4 regions of the Roseburia sp. AM51-8 genome follow, and region 1 is predicted to be linked to each of the others. Evidence: predicted binding sites of a transcription regulator. Region 1 holds the regulator's gene; each other region holds the start of a gene.
The links. The regulator Rex, encoded in region 1, represses fermentation and respiration genes when NADH is low (regulators of the CRP and FNR family bind a similar motif). The targets are predictions, from matches to a motif close to ATTGTTAANTANTTAACAAT.

Region 2: a site for Rex is predicted at 991-1,010, ahead of DW996_RS06995 (acetyl-CoA C-acetyltransferase). Genes of this name have one in related genera too.
Region 3: a site for Rex is predicted at 755-774, ahead of DW996_RS09555 (iron-sulfur cluster assembly scaffold protein). Genes of this name have one in related genera too.
Region 4: a site for Rex is predicted at 1,067-1,086, ahead of pckA (phosphoenolpyruvate carboxykinase (ATP)). Genes of this name have one in related genera too.

What each region holds. Positions count from the first base shown of each region.
Region 1 covers NZ_QUEY01000001.1:601,933-604,139, reverse strand. The annotation lists gene DW996_RS03045 (ABC transporter ATP-binding protein) at 1-373, shown strand, start outside; gene DW996_RS03040 (redox-sensing transcriptional repressor Rex) at 484-1,113, shown strand; gene DW996_RS03035 (hypothetical protein) at 1,135-1,812, shown strand; partial or broken gene DW996_RS12970 (NAD(P)H-hydrate epimerase) at 1,809-2,207, shown strand, end outside.
Region 2 covers NZ_QUEY01000003.1:10,206-12,412, reverse strand. The annotation lists gene DW996_RS07005 (cell wall hydrolase) at 1-746, shown strand, start outside; gene DW996_RS06995 (acetyl-CoA C-acetyltransferase) at 1,239-2,207, shown strand, end outside.
Region 3 covers NZ_QUEY01000004.1:57,620-59,826, reverse strand. The annotation lists gene DW996_RS09560 (UDP-N-acetylglucosamine pyrophosphorylase) at 9-686, shown strand; gene DW996_RS09555 (iron-sulfur cluster assembly scaffold protein) at 828-1,529, shown strand; gene DW996_RS09550 (GGGtGRT protein) at 1,550-2,207, shown strand, end outside.
Region 4 covers NZ_QUEY01000001.1:316,306-318,512, reverse strand. The annotation lists gene DW996_RS01600 (LCP family protein) at 1-13, opposite strand, end outside; gene DW996_RS01595 (YitT family protein) at 132-977, shown strand; gene pckA (phosphoenolpyruvate carboxykinase (ATP)) at 1,132-2,207, shown strand, end outside.

The DNA.
Region 1 (2,207 bases):
GAATTATGATTATTTCATCCAAAAGAAAACAGAGCGTATGGCACAGGAAAAAGCAGTACAAGACGCAAAGCGTGGTGATACAGAATCGATTTCCGGACAATCTGAAGGAAAGACGGATTGGAAGCAGCAAAAGAAGATCCAGAGCGAAAAGCGCAAGGTAGAAAATCGTCTGGCAGAGGTGGAAGACCGCATTGCCGCCTGCGAAGAAGACCTGCGTCAGATCGAGGAAGAATTTGCCAAGGACGATGTGGCGACAAATTCGGCAAAGCTTAATGAATTATCACAAAAACAGGAAAAGTTACAGGAAGAATTGGATGCCCTCTATGAAAGTTGGGAAGAATTGTCGGAGACACTGACAAATGATTTCGCATAGGATAGGCGGATTCTGTTAAAAATTTGACATATATATTTAAAATATTTATAATTTTTATATAAATATGATATACATGTCATCATTGACAGTGGAAGTAGGGGGAATTTAACGTGGAAAAGGAAATATCCCAGGCAGTCATTCGTCGTATGCCAAGATATTACAGATATTTAGGAGAATTGCTTGATGCAGGAGTGGAGCGCATTTCGTCCAACGAACTCAGCAGTTGTATGCATGTGACGGCATCCCAGATCCGGCAGGATCTCAACAATTTTGGTGGTTTCGGTCAGCAGGGCTATGGCTATAATGTTCAGTACTTATATGATGAAATCGGCAAGATCCTAGGATTGAATGAGACACACAATGTGATCGTGATCGGTATCGGTAACTTGGGGCAGGCAATCGCCAATTATGTTAAGTTTGAAAAATTAGGTTTCAAGATCGTCGGTCTGTTTGATGTCAATCCGGCATTGAAGGGGAAAGAGGTAAGAGATATCCCAATCCGTATGTTGGAGGAATTACCAGAATTTGTAAAGACAACACGTGTGGATATTGCGGCACTGACCCTGCCAAAGCAGAATGCAGAAGCGACCGCGGCACAGTTATCTTCCCTGGGCGTACATGCCATCTGGAATTTTGCCCATGTCGATCTGGATGATGTGGAGGATATGGTCGTAGAGAATGTGCATCTGTCCGATAGTCTGATGCAGCTTTCTTACAATATTGCCAACCACAAAAAATAGTTTTCAAAAGAAGGTGAGCGTATGGAACGACAGGCGTTTACAGAAGCACTGGCGAAAACAAAAATACCCATTCTGGTCTTGGACCAGAAATGGCACCGGCTTTTTGCCTTAGATGGCAAGCCCAAAGAGGTGCAGGAACTGGAAAGCCAGTTGAAGGAGATCTTGGAGCGGCAGGGACGCCTGACGCAGGAGTTAAAGGATTTAAAGAAGGTCAAGTCATCCCTTATGCAGAATATCGTAGAGCATATGGACGCAGAGGAGGACAAGGAGACGCACAGCCGGCAGATGGACGAGAACAAACGGCTGATCGAGGAAGTCAAGGAAAAGATCGCAGCCAACGAGGATGCCCTTTTGGAGATCCCAAAGGAGATACAGACCTGCAATGACGCGCTGATGATGGAGACCATGACCTTTTGTTATGATCGTCTGCGCACCAATTGCAAAGAAGCCGAGGAGATTGCGGAATGGATCAAAAAGGTCCGGGTAGAATTAAAAAAGAACATCATCCGCAAACAGAATCGGGAGATCAACAATAAAGAAATCTATGCATATATGCATGATATATTTGGAAAAGATATCATCAATCTTTTTGATGTGCAAAATGATGATGTGGATCTGATCACAGGAGAGGATCGCCCGTCCGGTGATACGACCCAGGACAAACAGTTATCAAAAGATGTACAAAAAGGAGACGTATGAAATATATTTTAAACAGTCGCGAAATGAAACAATGCGATAGCCGCACGATCGAGCATTATGGTCTGCCTTCCATGGTGCTGATGGAGAGAGCCGCGTTATCGGTTGTTTCATTTTTGCATGAAAGAGATTTGTGGCAAAAGAAGATCGTCATACTATGTGGAAGTGGCAACAATGGTGGGGATGGACTCGCCATTGCAAGGCTTTTATACTTAGAGGGGGGGCAGGTGTCGGTATTCCTGGTGGGCGATTTTTCCAAGCTTCGCCGGAAAACATGGCGCAGCAAAAGATCTGTCGGCAGTATGGCATGGAATTGTCTAGTTCTACGGATACACTTGCAGACGCCCAGGTGATCGTGGATGCCCTGTTTGGTATCGGGCTTTCCAGAGAATTGGGCG
Region 2 (2,207 bases), on a different contig from region 1:
TTAGTGATAAAAAGACAGAACTTTCTGCCTATAATGATACGCTTTCTGCAAAGCAGGATGAACTTGACGATCTGGTCAATGATGCCGGCAATGCCTACAGTGCCAAGAAGGGCGAGGTGTCAGCGGCACAGATGTCCGTGGAAGAATACAATGCCAAGATCCAAGAGTTCCGGGACAATGAGACAGCATTAGAGGGAGAGGCAGCAGCAGCGCAGGCAGCCCTGGCACAGCAGATCCTGCAGCAGCAACAGCAACAACAGCAGCAAGGGGGAGCTACAGGTGGAGACGGCAGTGATGGATCCGATGCAGGTAATGCAGGAGCTGCGGGCAATACACCGCAGATTCCTACGGAAAATACCGGTGGCTCGATCTCTTATTCGGATGCTGACTTGAAACTGATGGCTGCGATCATCCAGGCAGAAGCCGGAGGCGAGTCCTATGCAGGACAGTTGGCAGTCGGAACCGTTATTATGAACCGAGTCAAGAGTTCCCTGTTCCCGAATACCTTATCGGGGGTCATTTATCAGACCAACCAGTTCCAGCCGGTACGAGACGGGCATCTAGCCCTGATCCTGGAGCGTGGACCGAATGAATCCTGCACCAATGCCGCCAGACAGGTTTTGAATGGCTACCGGTCGGGCGACTGGCTCTTTTTCATGACCAAGAAGTGGGCTGATTATTACGGCATCACGGGATATACTATGATTGGAAATCATGCGTTCTTTAGAAATTGGGGAGCAAATTAGATATTAGATGAAAAGAACCGCCGACAAGGATATGATACCTCCAAAGCAGATTTTGGTTATTTAACCTGTCTACTTTGGAGGTATCATATCCTTGTCGGCGGTTCTTTTTATTTTTTGCCATAATCACATAAAAAAATTAAAGATAAAAATTCTGAAAATTCTGCAAATTATGTCTTGCGCAAACACAATTCAACCCCTGATTTCACCATTACAAATAACTACCCAATTTCCCAAACCCCCATATATTGATAATTTTTTAACAAAGATAAGAAACAGGTCAAAAAAGTATGTGGCGAAAAACTTGTGAATATTCTGACAATTTTATTTTGCAAGCCGCAAGTGTAAAAAAGTTGGCTTGCATGAAGAATAATTTTGTGCTACTATAAGTTCATGCGGAAACGCTGTTTTCTTTTTTTTACTTTCGCTTGTTAAAAAAATAACGAATGGTAAAAAAAGAAAAGCAGCAAATAAGAAATAAAAAGGAGAAAGAACATGGGAAAGAAAGTCGTTTTAGCAGGTGCATGTCGTACTGCAATCGGAAAAATGGGGGGAGCACTCAGCAACACACCAGCAGCAGATCTTGGTGCTATTGTTATTAAGGAAGCATTAAATCGTGCAGGTGTAAAACCAGAGATGGTAGACGAAGTTAAGATGGGATGTGTTATCCAGGCTGCACAGGGGCAGAACGTAGCACGTCAGGCAGCGATCAAGGCAGGACTTCCGATCGAGGTTCCGGCAATCACGATCAACGTTGTTTGCGGATCCGGTCTGAAATGTGTAAATGATGCAGCAACCATGATCATGGCAGGAGAGGCTGATATCGTTGTAGCAGGTGGTATGGAGAATATGTCAATGGCTCCTTACGCTATGACAAAGGCTCGTTTCGGATATCGTATGAACAATGCAACGATCATTGATACTATGGTAAATGATGCTTTGACAGATGCATTCAATCATTATCATATGATGATCACAGCAGAGAACGTTTGTGATAAATATGGCATTACAAGAGAAGAACTTGATGCATTCTCAGCAAACAGCCAGCAGAAATGTGAAAAGGCTATCGCAGAGGGCAAGTTTGATGACGAGATCGTTCCTGTACCGGTTAAGGTTAAGAAGGAAATGGTTGATTTCGTTAAGGATGAAGGTCCAAGACCTGGTACAACACCGGAATCACTTTCTAAGTTGCGTTGCTGCTCAGGTAAGGAAGGCGGACTTGTTACAGCAGGTAATGCTTCCGGTATCAACGATGGTGCAGCAGCAATCGTTGTTATGAGCGAGGAAAAAGCAAAAGAACTTGGTGTTACACCAATGGCTACGTGGGTTGCAGGAGCACTTGGCGGTGTTGCGCCGGAGATCATGGGTGTTGGCCCTGTTGCTTCTACAAAGAAAGTTCTTGCTAAGACAGGACTTACCATTGATGATATGGATCTGATCGAAGCAAACGAAGCATTTGCAGCA
Region 3 (2,207 bases), on a different contig from region 1:
AAAAGAAAATGGAACATTGCAAAGTAAAAAACATGTATGACCTGACACAGACATTGGCAGCACCATTGCTTGAAACCGTGGATTATCCATGGGAGGCATTGCCAAAAATCGGAGAGTTCATTAAAGAAATCGGACCAAAGCTTGATCCGGAAGTTTTTGAACGACGCGGAGAAAATATCTGGATTGCAAAATCGGTATCCATTGCAGCAACAGCTACATTAAATGGTCCGCTCATCATTGATGAAGACACCGAAGTACGTCCGGGCGCATTTATCCGTGGCAATGTTATTGTTGGTAAGAACTGTGTTGTAGGGAATTCAACAGAATTGAAAAATGTTATTCTGTTTAATGTTGTTCAGGTACCACATTATAATTATGTTGGAGATTCCGTACTTGGTTTCCATTCACATATGGGGGCTGGTTCCATTACCTCTAATGTTAAGAGTGATAAGACACTTGTGGTTGTAAAAGACCGCTATGAAAGCAAGGAAGAGATTGCGACAGGCCTTAAAAAATTCGGTGCAATGCTTGGCGATTATGTAGAAGTTGGATGTAACAGTGTATTAAATCCGGGTACGGTGGTATGCTCACATTCTAATATTTATCCAGTATCTTGTGTACGCGGAGTCATCCCGGCAAACTCCATTTTTAAAGATAAAGACCACGTGGTAAAAAAAGAAGCGTAGGAAAGCGCACGGAAAGAGAAAAAGGTCTAGACGAACCGCAGAAAATGTGAGAAAATAAGCAGAGTGTGTTAGTTATTTTTTTAACTAAGCAAGGCATAGCCATATGATGCATGCTTTATGTATTATGAAAGGAGTCTTATAATGATTTACACAAAGGAAGTTGAAAACATGTGTCCTGTTGCAAAGGGCGCAAAACATGAACCAGCTCCAATTCCTGAAGAAGGAAAATGGGTGCATTCTAAGAAGATTGAAGATATTTCAGGCTTTACACATGGTGTGGGCTGGTGTGCTCCTCAGCAGGGCGCATGTAAGTTGTCTTTGAATGTTAAGAACGGTGTTATTGAAGAAGCATTGGTAGAGACAATCGGATGTTCTGGTATGACACATTCCGCAGCAATGGCAGCAGAGATCTTGCAGGGCAAGACAATTCTTGAAGCATTAAACACAGACCTTGTTTGTGATGCTATCAATACAGCAATGAGAGAGTTATTCTTACAGATCGTTTACGGACGTACACAGTCTGCATTCTCTGATGATGGACTTGCTATCGGTGCTGGTCTGGAAGACTTAGGAAAGGGTCTTCGTTCCCAGGTTGGTACTATGTACGCAACCAAGGCAAAGGGTGTTCGTTATCTGGAAATGGCAGAAGGCTATGTTACAGGTATTGCTCTTGATGCTGACGACGAAGTTATCGGTTACCAGTTCGTTTCCCTTGGAAAGATGACAGACTTCATCAAAAAGGGTGATGACGCAAATACTGCTTGGGAAAAGGCTTCCGGTTCTTACGGACGTGTTACACCAGAGCAGGGCGCTGTTAAGATCATCGACCCAAGAGTAGAGTAGTAGAAAGGAGACGTAAGAAGATGGCTTTATTTGAATCATATGAAAGAAGAATTGACCAGATCAATGCTGTTTTAAATAGTTATGGTATCAGCTCTATCGAAGAAGCTGAGAAGATCACAAAGGATGCTGGACTTGATGTATATGAGCAGGTTAAGAAGATCCAGCCGATCTGTTTTGAAAATGCATGCTGGGCATACACAGTAGGTGCAGCGATCGCAATCAAGAAGGGATGCCGTAGAGCCGCTGATGCAGCAGCTGCAATCGGTGAAGGACTTCAGGCATTCTGTATCCCTGGTTCTGTAGCAGATCACCGTAAGGTAGGTCTTGGACATGGTAACCTTGGAAAGATGTTATTAGAGGAAGAGACAGAGTGCTTCTGCTTCTTAGCAGGACATGAGTCATTTGCAGCAGCAGAAGGTGCGATCGGTATCGCTGAAAAGGCAAACAAGGTTCGTCAGAAACCTCTGCGTGTTATCTTAAATGGTCTTGGAAAAGATGCTGCACAGATCATTTCCCGTATCAACGGATTTACTTACGTTGAGACAAAGTATGACTACAAGGAAGCAAAACTTAATGTAGTATATGAAAAGGCATACTCAGATGGACTTCGTGCATCTGTTAAGTGTTATGGTGCTGATGATGTTCAGGAAGGTGTTGCGATCATGCACTTTGAGAACG
Region 4 (2,207 bases), 290 kb from region 1:
TTCTCTCTTCCATCCAAACCTCCCGTATCCTGCAATTTTTTTCTATAGTTTATCACATCTACTATGGAAAAAAAATGAAAAAGTGTATAAAATATAAGCGTTACATATAGAAAAGGAGTTCTTGATTTACCATGAAACACAAAATACAAAGCCTTATCATGATCACCCTGAGTACCTTTATCATGGCGGTCGGCGTTTACTTTTTTAAATTCCCGGACAATTTCTGTTTTGGCGGTATCACAGGTTTTGCTACCGTGGTCGCCAAGGTCACGCCCATCAGCGCATCCAATTTTACCTTTATCGCCAATACCATCCTGTTAGTCATCGGCTTTATCTTTTTGGGAAAATCCTTTGCCCTAAAGACGACCTATGCCAGTATGCTCTTATCCGTCTTATTGGTCTTTTTTGAAAAATGGATGCCTCTGACAAAGCCCTTATCCAATGAGCCTATGCTGGATCTGATCTTTGCCATTGCCCTTCCCGCCATCGCATCTGCCCTTCTCTTTAATATCGGCGCTTCCAGCGGTGGAACGGATGTGATCGCCATGCTTTTGAAAAAGTATACCAATATGAAAGACATCGGTATCGCCCTTTTTGCCACAGACCTCGCCATGATCCTGGTTGCCTGCTTTGTCTTTGATCTAAAGACCGCCCTTTACTCTTTTGTCGGTCTTGCCGTCAAGTCCTTCATGATCGATGACATCATCACCACGATCAACCTGCGCAAATCCATTACCATCGTCTGTGATGACAAGGAGCCGATCTGTAGTTTCATCACCGCTAAACTCAACCGCAGTGCCACCATCACAGAAGGCGTCGGTGCTTATACCAATGGAAAAAAATATATCATCTTTACTTCCCTCTCCCGCACCCAGGCTGTGGAACTGCGAAATTTCATCCACGATCAGGATCTGCAGGCATTTGTGTCTGTTTCCAGCACCAGTGAAGTATTTGGAAAGGGTTTCCATTCTCTTTAAGCATCTGCACGTAAAAACAGATTGTTTTTTACGTGCATTTTTCTTGATTTTGTGAGGGATTATTGTATAATATGATGAGGGTACTTTGAAATGTCTATTTTTTAACAAAGTACATCTACTATTTTCAAATCATACAGAAAAGAGGTTAAAAGAAATGGCAGAAATCAATTTAAGCAAGTATGGTATTTCCGGAACCACAGAAATCGTTCACAACCCTTCTTATGAAGAATTATTCAAAGAAGAGACCAAGCCGGAATTGGAAGGTTACGAAAAGGGTCAGGTCAGCGAACTTGGCGCTGTAAACGTAATGACAGGTGTTTACACCGGACGTTCTCCTAAAGACAAATATATCGTTGTTGATGAGAACTCTAAGGACACTGTATGGTGGACAAGCGATGAGTACAAGAACGACAACCATCCAATGGACGAAAAGACATGGGAAGCTGTTAAAGATATCGCTAAGAAGGAACTTTGCAACAAGAGATTATTTGTTGTAGATGCATTCTGCGGTGCCAACAAGGACACCCGTATGGCTATCCGTTTCATCGTTGAGGTTGCTTGGCAGGCTCACTTTGTTACAAATATGTTCATCAAGCCAACCGCTGAAGAATTAGAAAACTTCGAGCCTGATTTCGTTGTTTACAACGCTTCTAAGGCTAAGGTTACAAACTACAAAGAATTAGGACTCAACTCTGAGACATGTGTAGCCTTCAACATCACAAGCCGTGAGCAGGTTATCATCAACACATGGTACGGCGGAGAAATGAAGAAGGGTATGTTCTCTATGATGAACTACTATCTTCCACTTAAGGGCATGGCTTCTATGCATTGCTCAGCAAACACCGACTTAAATGGTGAAAACACTGCTATCTTCTTCGGTCTTTCCGGAACAGGTAAGACAACACTTTCTACCGATCCTAAGCGTCTTTTGATCGGTGATGATGAGCACGGTTGGGATGACAACGGTGTATTCAACTTTGAAGGCGGATGCTATGCAAAAGTTATCAACCTCGACAAGGAATCTGAGCCGGACATCTACAATGCGATCAAGCGTAACGCTCTTCTTGAGAACGTAACACTGGATGCGGATGGAAAGATCGATTTCGCAGACAAGAGCGTTACAGAGAACACTCGTGTTTCTTATCCGATCAACCACATTGAGAACATTGTACGTCCTATCTCTTCTGCTCCTGCAGCAAAGAATGTTATCTTCCTGTCAGCAGATGCATT